DNA from 3 places in the Erwinia sp. V71 genome. Region 3 is predicted to be linked to each of the others. Evidence: predicted binding sites of a transcription regulator. Region 3 holds the regulator's gene; each other region holds the start of a gene.
What was found. Region 3 encodes PhoB, which activates phosphate uptake and scavenging genes when phosphate is short. Its sites were predicted from a motif close to CTGTCATAAAACTGNCNNAT; they were not measured.
Positions count from the first base shown of each region.

Region 1: the regulator PhoB is predicted to act here: its motif matches at 2,739-2,758, upstream of ACSZO1_RS07075 (esterase-like activity of phytase family protein).
Region 2: the regulator PhoB is predicted to act here: its motif matches at 2,536-2,555, upstream of pstS (phosphate ABC transporter substrate-binding protein PstS).

Region 1 is NZ_CBFFRK010000020.1:37,192-41,426, reverse strand. It holds gene ACSZO1_RS07085 (MFS transporter) at 1-126, opposite strand, end outside; gene ACSZO1_RS07080 (LysR substrate-binding domain-containing protein) at 429-1,352, shown strand; gene ACSZO1_RS07075 (esterase-like activity of phytase family protein) at 1,421-2,695, opposite strand; gene smrA (DNA endonuclease SmrA) at 2,808-3,371, opposite strand; gene fnr (fumarate/nitrate reduction transcriptional regulator Fnr) at 3,545-4,235, shown strand, end outside.
Region 2 is NZ_CBFFRK010000004.1:3,981-8,215, reverse strand. It holds gene pstA (phosphate ABC transporter permease PstA) at 1-334, opposite strand, end outside; gene pstC (phosphate ABC transporter permease PstC) at 331-1,293, opposite strand; gene pstS (phosphate ABC transporter substrate-binding protein PstS) at 1,384-2,424, opposite strand; gene ACSZO1_RS01495 (class I SAM-dependent methyltransferase) at 2,694-3,692, opposite strand; gene ACSZO1_RS01490 (helix-turn-helix transcriptional regulator) at 3,815-4,235, shown strand, end outside.
Region 3 is NZ_CBFFRK010000053.1:6,918-11,152, forward strand. It holds gene phoR (phosphate regulon sensor histidine kinase PhoR) at 1-1,281, opposite strand, end outside; gene phoB (phosphate response regulator transcription factor PhoB) at 1,296-1,985, opposite strand; gene sbcD (exonuclease subunit SbcD) at 2,247-3,470, shown strand; gene sbcC (exonuclease subunit SbcC) at 3,467-4,235, shown strand, end outside.

The DNA of each region.
Region 1 (4,235 bases), on a different contig from region 3:
CAGGGCGATATCCATACCGTCGAGCGCGACCACAATAAAGCAGAGCAGGATGATAAATTTCTGATAACCACTCAGTGCCGCCGTATTAATCAGCTGGCGCACATCAATTGTCTGACCACTGCTCAAGCTGTCGCTCCCTGTTACGCCGAAACCGCCTTCAATGACGTCAGCTACATCATCCGTCAGGTTTCATCAAAAAAAGTGAGCGCTATGATAGCGGATTGCTCAGGCGATGACGCGGGAAAATCAGACGCGGAACAGAAATATTCTCTGGTTTTGTGCGGCAGCAGACACTGTGTACCACCGGCAATATTGCACTGATGATATTTTGTTCAGAAGGCGAGAATGTTAAATTAAATTTGCAATAAAGTTAACAAAATCCAGTTATCGCACTTGCGTCACGGCTTCTCACCTCACTAACCTGTGGCATGGACAAAAATTACGTTTTTAATCAGCGCATTCGCCTGCGCCATCTGCACACATTTGTCGCCGTCGCACAGCAGGGCACGCTGGGGCGAGCGGCAGAAACTCTCAGCCTTAGCCAGCCAGCGTTGTCGAAAACGCTGAACGAGCTCGAGGAGCTGGCGGGCACCCGTTTGTTTGAACGCAGCAGGCTCGGCGCTCAGCTGACGACGATGGGCGAGCAGTTTCTGACGCATGCGGTGCGGGTGCTGGATGCCCTCAATCACGCCGGTCAGTCGTTCAGCAGCGCGATCAACGATCAGCCAGTGGTGCTGCGTCTTGGCGCACTGACCACGGCCGCAATGGGTATGCTGCCGGGCATTCTCGATCGCTTTCATCAGTTACAACCACAGGCGACGGTACAGGTCGCCACGCTGCACAACAACGTTTTAATCGCCGGGCTGAAAGCGGGTGAATTTGATATCGGCATTGGTCGTATGGCGGATGCCGATATGATGGCGGGCCTGACCTATGAACTGTTGTTTCTTGAATCCCTGCAGCTGGTTGTGCGCCCGGACCACCCGCTATTAAGTGACAATGTCACGCTATCCAGAGCGATGCAGTTCCCAGTGGTGATTTCGCCCGAAGGCACCGCCCCGCGCCGCCTGGCGCAGGCAATGATGGATGATCAGGGAAGCGCATTGCCACCAAACTGCATCGAAACGTCGTCGACATCGCTGGCACGTCAGCTGGCGTTGCGTTACAACTACGTCTGGTTTGTGCCCTCAGGGGCGATTAAAGAAGATTTGCTGCACAACGCGCTGGTGGCGCTGCCGATAGCCTCCCATGGCCCCGGGGAACCGGTGGGGATTATCACCCGCACCGGCACGCAGCACTGCCTGAGCGCTGAAATACTGCTGGCAACCATCCGTAAGAACCATTCAGTCTGAATCAGACACCCGATTAAGCCTGTTGCGGTGCAGGGGTGAATCCCCTTACGCCGCAACAGCGCTGCGTTTTACTTCAGGGGCTGGGGCAGATGCAGCAGCCACAGCTCACTGGTGGCTTCCTGCACGGGCAGCGGTTTAATCGCGAGGCTGCCATCCGCTTTTTTATCCACGGTCAGACCGAAGTCATTGTCGTTGGCGATAGCCAGCGTCTTATTATCGACCAGCGCCAGCCCTTCAGCTTTCTCCTGCTGCCAGCCCAGTTTACGCAAATCTGCCACCAGGGTTTTGCTGGCCAGTATGATGCCGCGCTGTTGCAGCTGATCAGCAGAGTCAAACTCCGGCGGCGGCTGATCGTATGCCGCCAGATCACTGGCTTCACGCAGATCCACCAGCCAGATTTTATTCTGCGGCTGCTTATCCTTATCACTGCCCTGTTCAATCAGCAGCAGACGATCATTATCCAGCGCCACCACGTCGCCGATTTTCGCATCTTTGGCTTTCTTATAGCTGCTGATATCAATCGGATAACCGTACATCGCGGTTTTACCGCTGGCCGGGTCATAGCTCACCAGGCGGGTAAACTGAGCGCTGTTTTTGCTTTTACCGTCAATATCCAGCGTGCTCTGCACCGCCCCGATAATCCGCCCGTCCGGCATACGGGTGATGCCTTCAAAACCGCGGTTCGGCTGCCGCCATTTAATAATTGACGGCAGGCCGCTGGCGACACTTTTCTCGCCTTCGGCGGGCGTCGGACCTTTTTTCTCCAGAATATTGCCGTTAGCATCCACGTGAATCATAAACGGACCGTATTCATCACACAGCCAGAATCCCCCTTTGCCATCCGGGGTGATGCCTTCCGTGTCCAGCCCGCGGCGGTCGTAACGCAGCCGTTCCAGCGTATCGCTAAGCGGCACTTCGCCCGTGGCGCCAATTAAATTATCCGGCAACGGCAGACCACTGACGGGCGCCCCCTGTTCCTGTAGTGGATGGGCGTTCGAGGCCTGCGCGCTGTTACTGTCCACCGTGATGGTCATCAGTAATGGCGTGAAATCTGGCGCGGCAAAAATCTTCGCTTCCCGTCCGTCGGTTTGCGGTGCATCGGCATTCGGGCCACGATCGGTGACGGTGGCAAACACCAGTTTTCCCTGCTCTTTTTTCATAAAACTCAGCCCGGAGCCGACACCGACCGGAAAGCCCTGCGGGAAAGCCTGAGTAAAGGCGCCATGATACGCCACGCGGTCGTGCTGAGGAAAAGTGACAATGTAACGTTCGGTTTTGATGTCCGCCGCCTGAGCGGTGACAGCCGCAGCGAATAACGAAATTGCCAGCAGAGATAAGCGCATGATGACCCTCATTGAGTAAGCGATGCATCAGCATAGGCAAGCTTTAAGACAGAATTGTGACACTGCGCCAGCGGATGTCGATGTGATATGCCGCTGGCGATACGCGGCGCTTTCAGCGGCTGCGTTTGGCGTGTTTCTCGCGATTATCGAGGCGCGCCTGTTCCGTTTTGCGTAACCCGACATACATCGCCCCGCTGCCGCCGTGATACGGCTGCGCGACGCAGAAAGTCTGTACCTCTTCAAACTGCTGCAGCCAGCGCGCCAGATAACTGCGCACAATATTGGCATGGGAACGATCATCACGCGCTTTACCATGAATAATCAGCAAATTGCGCAGATTGTCTTTACGCGCCTGCAGCATAAAATCAAACAGCGCGCGACGGCAGTCCGCGACAGGCTGACGTAGCAGGTTCAGGCTGGCGTCCAGCTGATATTTTCCCTGCCGCAGCTTATCCAGTACCCCCTGCTGAATCCCTTCCGCTTTAAACTCCAGCGGTGTCGCCAGCGGCAGCACGTCGATAAAACCATCAATAAGAAAATTTTCCGGTTTTTCTGGCGCTTTCTGCACCACTTTCGTCTCTGCTGACGTTTTCAACCAGATGATATTGTTGCGACTTTTCAGTGGCGTGACATCTTCCATGGCGTGTTTAAACAGCTCATCTTCGTCAGGGTTCATGATCACTCCTTAAGGCATACGACAACTTACACGGTCATTTTTTGATGTAATCGGGTTGTTTGTTGTGCAACAGCCCTGATCTTAATGTGCCTAAAACTGCTCAGATGAGTTTCTTTCTGTAACCGAAAAATGTTAAAATTGACCACAGTCAATTATCCTCTGAGCGTAAACTTATGATCCCAGAAAAACGCGTTATTCGTCGCATTCAGTCTGGCGGTTGTGCGATTCATTGTCAGGATTGCAGCATTAGCCAGCTGTGTATTCCGTTCACTTTAAATGAACACGAACTGGATCAGCTAGACAATATTATTGAACGCAAAAAACCGATTCAGAAAGGACAAACACTGTTCAAAGCGGGTGACGAGCTGAAATCGCTGTACGCCATCCGCTCCGGCACCATCAAAAGCTACACCATCACCGAGCAGGGTGATGAGCAGATCACTGGCTTCCATCTGGCGGGTGATTTAGTGGGCTTTGACGCCATCAGTTCCGCCCATCATCCCAGCTTCGCTCAGGCGCTGGAAACCGCGATGGTGTGTGAAATCCCGTTTGAAACTCTCGACGATCTTTCCGGCAAAATGCCGAGCCTGCGCCAGCAGATGATGCGTCTGATGAGCGGCGAAATCAAAGGCGACCAGGACATGATCCTGCTGCTGTCGAAGAAAAATGCCGAAGAACGCCTGGCCGCGTTTATCTGGAATCTTTCCCGCCGTTTTGGTCAACGCGGTTTCTCGCAGCGCGAGTTTCGTCTGACCATGACGCGTGGCGATATCGGCAACTACCTCGGCTTAACCGTTGAAACCATTAGCCGTCTGCTGGGCCGTTTCCAGAAAAGCGGGATGCTGGCGGTGAAAGGTAAATATA
Region 2 (4,235 bases), on a different contig from region 3:
CATATTCCGCCAGGTAGATACCCGCCATAATCCCCAGTGGCGTACCAAAAATGGTCGCCCACAGAATTAACAGGCCACTCCCGGCCAACGCATTCGCCAGACCACCACCCGCGGTATTCGGTGGCGGCGTATTTTCAGTGAACAGCGCCAGTGACATCCCGTCGATGCCACGCGTGATGGTGGAAAACAGGATCCAGATCAGCCAGAACAGACCAAAGGCCATGGTCAGCATTGACAGGGTCAGCGCGATACGGTTTTTGGTCCGGCGACGCGCCTGCATTTTGCGACGTGATACTTCCAGCTCTTCGCGCGCCTGTAGCTCAAGCGTTGTCATGTGCGCGCTCCTTCATTTTTCGCTAAACGCATCACCATGTATTTCGAAATCGCCAGCACGATAAAGGTGATTACAAACAGAATCAGCCCCAGCTCCATCAGCGCGGCAGTATGCAGTCCGGATTCCGCTTCCGCGAATTCGTTCGCCAGTGCCGAGGTAATACTGTTACCCGGCATAAACAGCGATGCGCTGTCGAGCTGGTAGGTATTGCCGATGATAAAGGTCACCGCCATGGTCTCACCCAGTGCGCGACCAAGACCGAGCATCACACCACCAATCACGCCGTTGTGGGTAAAGGGCAGCACGATGCGCCAGATCACTTCCCAGGTGGTGCAGCCGATGCCGTAAGCAGACTCTTTCATCATCACGGGTGTCTGCTCAAACACATCACGCATTACCGAAGCGATGTAAGGAATAATCATAATGGCCAGGATCACACCTGCCGCCAGAATACCGATACCGAATGCCGGGCCATCAAATAACGCGCCAACAAACGGGATAGCGGACAGTACGCCACCGACCGGAGTCTGGAAATATTCGGCAAACAGCGGCGCGAAAATAAACAGCCCCCACATGCCGTAAACAATACTGGGGATCGCCGCCAGCAGTTCAATCGCGGTCCCCAGCGGACGGCGCAGCCAGCCTGGCGCCAGTTCCGTCAGAAACAGCGCAATACCGAAGCTGACTGGGACAGCAATCAGCAACGCGATAAAAGAGGTGACCAGCGTACCGTAAATCGGCACCAGTGCACCGAAGGTTTCATTTGGCGCATCCCACTCTTTGTTCCACAGGAAGGAAAAACCAAATTTACTGATACTCGGCCAGGAGGAGAAAATCAGAGAGACAATAATGCCACCCAGCATCAATAGCACAATCAGCGCAGCCAGTTTCACCAGCGCACTGAAAATAACATCGCCCTGCTTACCGGGAGCTTTAAATGTCGGCCTGGATTCAGCCATAGCGTTCTCGATATTTAAAAATTACACAGGCGGCACGTAAACCGTGCCGCCCCACAGGAGAGGGCGAAGTGATTCGCCCCCTGTCACAACTTAGTACAGTGCTTTACCAGAACTGTCTTTTACGTTGGTTTTCCATGCTGCGCGGATCTGCTGTACCAGTGAATCTGGCAGTGTTGAGTAATCCAGCGCGTTAGCTTCTTTACCGCCGTTTTTGTATGCCCAGTCAAAGAACTTCAGCACTTCAGCGCCCTGCGCTGGGTTGCTCTGCTCTTTGTGTACCAGGATAAAGGTGGTAGAGGTGATTGGCCACGCATCATCACCTTTCTGGTTAGTCAGGTCCTGAGCGAAAGATTTGCTCCACTCTGCGCCTTTCGCCGCGTTGCTGAAGCTCTTCTCGGTTGGGCTGACTGGCTTACCGTCAGCGCTGATCAGTTTGGTGTACGCCAGGTTGTTCTGCTTAGCATAAGCATACTCAACATAGCCGATAGAACCTGGCAGACGCTGAACGAATGCCGCGATACCGTCGTTACCTTTACCGCCCAGACCGGTTGGCCAGTTAACGGTGTTACCTTTACCAATCTTGCTGTTCCACTCTTCGTTCACTTTCGCCAGGTAGCTGGTGAAGACGAAAGAAGTACCGGAACCGTCAGCGCGGCGCACCACGTTGATGTTGGTGTCTGGCAGTTTTACGCCCGGGTTCAGTTTGGCGATAGCGGCATCATTCCACTTTTTGATGTTGCCGAGGTAGATATCACCCAGGGTTTTGCCGTCCAGCGTCAGTTCACCGGATTTCACGCCTGGCAGGTTGATAGCCAGCACGATACCACCGATCACGGTTGGGAACTGGAACAGGCCATCGGCAGCCAGTTTGTCGTCAGCCAGAGGGGCATCAGAGGCACCGAAATCAACAGTTTTTGCAATAATCTGTTTTACGCCACCTGATGAGCCGATACCCTGGTAGTTAATCTTGTTACCAGTTTCTTTCTGATAGGTATCCGCCCACTTGGCATACACCGGCGCAGGGAAGGTCGCACCCGCACCAGTCAGGCTTGCCGCTGCCATCGCAGAAGCTGCGCTCAGTGAAACGGTTGCTGCGACGATTCGTGCTAAGGTGCTATGCATCAGTGTCATATTCTTTCTCCAGGGGAGTGTAATAAAGTCAGGCTCAATGCCGTTTTATTTAGGTTAATGATTGCTGCTGGAGGCAAAATAGGACAGTTTGGTGACAGTAAAATGTACGTAATATGACAGTTTTGTGACGACAGACGCAGTATGAAAAGGCGGCAAAAAAAGCCAGCGGCAGAACGGCGGCGGGTTCTGCCGTGGTGATACCCGTAAAATATGTATGGTTTAATCAGCCGCGCAGCAGAAATGGCGCGTTATCCGCGTTGCTCCCCACCTTACGAGCCACCAGAGCGAAACGCCAGATGTACGCTTAACGGCGACATTGGGAAGACACAGGTTCCCGGCATGTGTTCCACACGATCGAACCCCGCAGTATCCAGTCGCGCACGCATTTCACCTTCATGAGTGACATGTTTGCCGCGCATCATCAGCGGCAAATGGGCGGGCAGCATCTGCGCCGCCCGCTGCGGCTGTGCAGGCACTTCGCCATGCACACTGATCAGCACCCCGCCCGGATTCAGCAGGCGGAAAAAGCGCGCCAGCATCTGTGCCGGATCGGCAACAAAATAGAGAAATGATGAACACCAGATCACATCAAAACGTTGTTCATCCGGGATCGCGCTGACCGCAGAAAAACGATCCGCAATGCCCGCCGCGACAAAATTCTGCTGCGCCACCTGCGCCGTCAGTGGCAGATCGTTCAGCATGCCACGTAACTGAGGATAACGCTGTGCCAGTGCGATGCTGACCAGCCCTGGCCCGCCGCCCATATCCAGCAGCGTGGCTGGCCGGTCAAACTGCACCAGCGTGGCGGCGATTTCACAGGCGCGGGTGGCGGTCAGCGCCTGCTGCTCCTGCGCAATCTGTCGTCTGGCGGCGTCGGCCCACGCCGCGTCATACTCGTGCTGTTCGCTAAACACGTCTGACGGCTGCGGCAGTATTGTCGCCAGCTGCTGACCAAAGCGACGAAAGTTTTCCAGGCGAAAACACCAGGCATCGCCAATAAAGTGTCCGCCATCACGGCAAAAGAAGGTGCGCGTCTCCGTAGTCGTCTGATACAGCCCATGTTCCCGCGTCAGTAAGCCCACACTCCATAACAGCTCAAGTAAATGTGCGGTTTTCTCCGCCTGCCAGTCCAGCGTGGTGGCCACCTGTTGAGGCTGCCGTGGCTGTTGCAGATGTTCAAAGACCCCGGCCTGTAGCGCGAGGTGAACCGCATCCGCCACCACTGCACTACTGGCCAACTCATTTAACAGCGTTACCGGGAATGTCATGGATTACCCTTCTTCATTATTGAACTCGTTACACTGGTAATCATCGTAGCGATAAACAATAATGATAATTATCCTCATTTATCTGCGAAGCGGCGGATTTCCTCTGCGAAACGGTGAACAAGATGGTGCAGGTATTCCAGGGCACACCGACTTATCGTGTACGTCGTCAGGATATTCAGTTCACGGATGATCGGGCGACATTACCGGCGACGGTGGGCGCATGCAGTTCTGCTTTTACCCGTGCCAGAGACGGTCTGATGCTGGCGCGCACTCACTATCAGCCGATACGGCCACTCATCGAAGAGACATGCCAGCCCGCGACACAACCGCTGCTGGTGCTCACCTTCGCCCTTGAGGGCGACTCCTGGTATCGCGATAACAGCGGACAGGGAGGCGATATCCACTTCAGCCGGCAACATCTGACTATTACCAGCTTTCAGGGCAGCGACGGCGAGCGCCACTATCGCGCGGGCGAAACCCTGCACCAGCTGCGACTGGTGCTGAATGCTGACTGTGTGCGTCATTATCTGGGCGAAGAGAGTT
Region 3 (4,235 bases):
GACAATCAACCTTGCCGCCAGAGTAAAACTAAAACAGGTCTGAATATCCGGCACGCTGGTGATTTCCAGCCGCGAATTATGGTGGCTCAGCGCATGCTTGACGATCGCCAGCCCCAGCCCGCTGCCGCCGGTCGCCCGCGAGCGGGCCTTATCCACCCGATAAAAACGTTCGGTAAGGCGCGGAATATGCTCGGCGGCAATGCCAGGCCCGTTATCTTTCACCGTAAAGTGTGCGCCCGTTTTGTCGCGCAGCCAGCTGATATCAATGCGGGTGCCTGCCGGCGTATGATTCACCGCGTTATACACCAGATTCGAAATCGCACTGCGCAGTTGCTCATCATTGCCGAACACCCGCAAATGCGGATCGGTATGGAAATGAATGTCATGCCGCCCGTTGCTCAGGGTTTCCGCCTCGCGCTGTAACATACGCAGCATCATTGGCACATCCACTTTTTCCTGCAAATCAATGGCAGGCGCCGCTTCAATACGCGACAACGTCAGCAGTTGCTTCACCAGGCTGTCCATACGCCGTGTCTGCTCCTGCATGGTGTGCAACGCTTTACTGCGCGTCTGCCCTTCCAGCACCGAGTCATTCATCATTTCCAGATAGCCCTGCAGCACCGTCAGTGGCGTGCGCAGCTCGTGGCTGACATTGGCAAAGAAGTTACGTCGTGCCCCTTCCAGCTGGTGCATCTGCGTGACATCACGCGCCACCATCAGCCACTGGCCTTCACTGTAAGGCATCACGCGAAACTCTAAATGACGATGCTGATTCAGCACCAGCGTCAGCGGACGGGCAAAATCGCGCTGGCGTAAATAGCGGGAGAATTCAGGATAGCGCAGCAGGTTAAGGATATTCTGGCCATTATCCTCAGGCCAGCGCAGACCAAGATGCTGCTGTGCCAGACCATTACACCAGAAAATATTGCCCTCTTCCGTGGTCAGCACGACGGCATCGGGCAATGACTCCGCCCCGCTGCGAAAACGTTTAATCAGATTGCCCAGTTCACGCCGGCGGCGGCGATTACGCAGCTGCATTTGATAGAGGCCGTAAAACAGCGGCTCCCAGCTGGCGTGTCCGGCAGGTGGTGTCATGGTGCGGTCGACCCACAGCCAGTGTGACAGGCGTAATAAGTTGTAGCAGTGCCAGCCCAGCACACCCAGCACTGCGACCAGCAACCACCACGGCAAATAGCCGAACAGCAGTCCCAGCAACAGTGCGGGCAGGCAAGCCAGCACCAGCTCCAGTACTAATCTCTTCCAGGAGAGGCGTTCCAGCACGGTTCAGACTCCGATCAAAAACGAGCGGAGAAACGATACCCTGTTCCGCGCACCGTTTGAACCATACGATCGTGACCGGTGACTTCCAGCGCCTTACGCAAACGACGGATATGAACATCGACAGTGCGATCTTCAACATAAACATTGGTGCCCCAGACATGGTTCAGCAGCTGTTCGCGGCTGTACACGCGTTCCGGGTGCGTCATAAAGAAATGCAGTAATTTATATTCGGTTGGCCCCATCTCGATCGGTGTGGTTTCGGCCATCACACGATGCGACGACGGATCAAGACTCAGCCCCTGCATCTCAATCACCTCTTCCACCGCCATCGGTGAAATGCGACGCATCACGGCTTTAATGCGTGCCACCAGCTCTTTCGGTGAAAACGGCTTGGTAATGTAATCATCGGCGCCCACTTCCAGCCCGCGCACGCGATCTTCTTCTTCGCCACGCGCGGTCAGCATCACTACCGGGATTTCGCGCGTCATCGCTTCGCGCTTCAGATGTTTAATAAACTGAATGCCGCTACCACCCGGTAACATCCAGTCGAGAAGGATCAAATCTGGCCAGGGCTCGATCAGTAAGCTCACTGCACTGTCATAATCTTCCGCTTCGATAGGTTGATAGTCATTTTGCTCAAGAACGAAACACAACATCTCACGGATTGGGGCTTCATCTTCGACTACCAGAATGCGCTTAGCCATTGTTACTCCTGCTGATGTGACCCTTTGTCACTGGAATTCGCGGCGTCATTATGCGTCAGTTTTATGACAGATTTATGAAAAATGCACGGGCTAAAAAATGCGCTGTCATACTTTTGTGACGCCGGATTCAGCGTGGCGTCATCAGGTTTCCGGCGGCGGAATCATTCCGCTTCGGCAAAGCGCATCTGCACGCTGCATTATGACGCAAGCAGCCTCTCTGTTTATAATCGCCCTCTCGCGTTAGCTTATGCAGGGAATCTTATGCGCTTTATCCACACCGCCGACTGGCACCTCGGTCAGTTCTTTTATACCAAGAGCCGCGCGCCGGAACATCAGGCGTTTCTCGACTGGCTGATCGACACCGCTGAAACACAGCAGGTGGATGCGATTATTGTCGCCGGAGATATTTTCGACAGCGGTGCGCCGCCAAGCTATGCACGCGAACTGTATAACCGCTTTGTAGTGCAGCTGCAGCGCACCGGCTGCCAGCTTATCGTGCTGGGTGGCAACCATGATTCGGTCGCCACGCTGAATGAATCACGTGAGCTGCTGGCCTGCCTGAATACCCGGGTGATCGCCGCCGCCAGCGAACAACCGGAACAGGATCAGGTGTTGTTGCTGAATGACCGTCAGGGCCAGCCAGCGGCATTATTGTGTGCCATCCCATTTTTACGCCCGCGCGATATTATGCGCAGCCAGGCGGGCCAGTCCGGACGCGAGAAACAGCAAAGCCTGCTGGAGGCGATTCGCGCTCACTATCAGCGCTGCTACGACCATGCCGTGCAGCAGCGTGACTCGCTGGGACTGGCGTTGCCGATTATCGCCACCGGCCATCTGACGACGGTAGGCGTCAGCACCAGTGATTCGGTGCGCGATATCTATATCGGCACTCTCGACGCATTTCCGGCGCAGGCTTTTCCGCCTGCCGACTATATTGCCCTCGGCCATATTCACCGCGCACAACGCATCGCCAACAGTGAACATATCCGCTACAGCGGCTCGCCGATCCCGCTCAGTTTCGATGAACTGGGCAAGGAGAAAAGCGTCTTTCTGGTGGAGTTTAACGGCAGTGAGCTGGCGCGAGTTGAACCACTGATCATCCCGCAGACGCAGCCGATGAGCATGATTAAAGGCTCGCTGGCGGAAATCGAACAGCAACTACAGCAATTCGCTGCCGCGCCGGCAACGGTCTGGCTGGATATTGAAATCGTCACGCAGGATTACCTGAATGATATTCAGCGGCGGATTCAGGAGCTGACCGCCGACCTGCCGGTCGACGTGGTACTGCTCCGCCGCAGCCGTGAACTGCGTGAGAAAACCATTGCCCGCCAGCAAAATGAAACGCTGAGTGAGCTGAGTGTGGAAGAGGTGTTCAGCCGACGGCTGGCACAGGAAGCGCAGCAGGATGAGACGCGTCAGCAGCGGGTCCGGCATCTGTTTGCCACCACGCTTGACGCCGTGCGCCGGCAGGAGCCACAGCCATGAAAATTTTAACGCTGCGCTTTAAGAATCTGAACTCGCTGAAAGGTGAATGGAAAATCGATTTCACCGCCGAGCCGTTCGCCAGCAACGGCCTGTTTGCCATTACCGGCCCGACCGGTGCCGGGAAAACCACCCTGCTCGATGCCATCTGCCTGGCTCTGTATCACCAGACCTCACGGCTGGGCGTCATCACCCAGTCGCAGAATGATTTGATCACCCGAGATACGGCGGAATGCCTGGCGGAAGTGGAGTTTGAAGTAAAAGGTGTCGCCTGGCGCGCGTTCTGGAGCCAGAACCGCGCACGCGGCGCGGTGGATGGCAATCTGCAGGCGCCGAAAGTCGAGCTGGTACGCTGCGCAGATAACAGCATCGTCGCCGATAAGGTCAATGACAAACTGAAAATGACCGAAACCCTCACCGGCCTCGATTTTAACCGTTTCACCAAATCGATGATGCTGTCTCAGGGGCAATTCGCCGCCTTCCTTAACGCCAAAGCCAGTGAACGCGCAGAACTGCTGGAAGAGCTGACCGGCACCGAAATCTATGGCCGCCTGTCGATGGCCGTGTTCGAACAGCATAAAGCGACACGCATCGCCCTGGATAACCTGCGCGCCCACGCGTCAGGGATGGCGCTGCTGGAAGAAGAAACACGCCAGCAGTTGCAACAACAGCTGGAGCAACTGACAGAGCAGGAGCAAGTGCTTACCCGCTCGCTGACAGAATACCAGCAACAGCAGCAGTGGCTGGAGCAGCAGCAGAAGCTGCAGC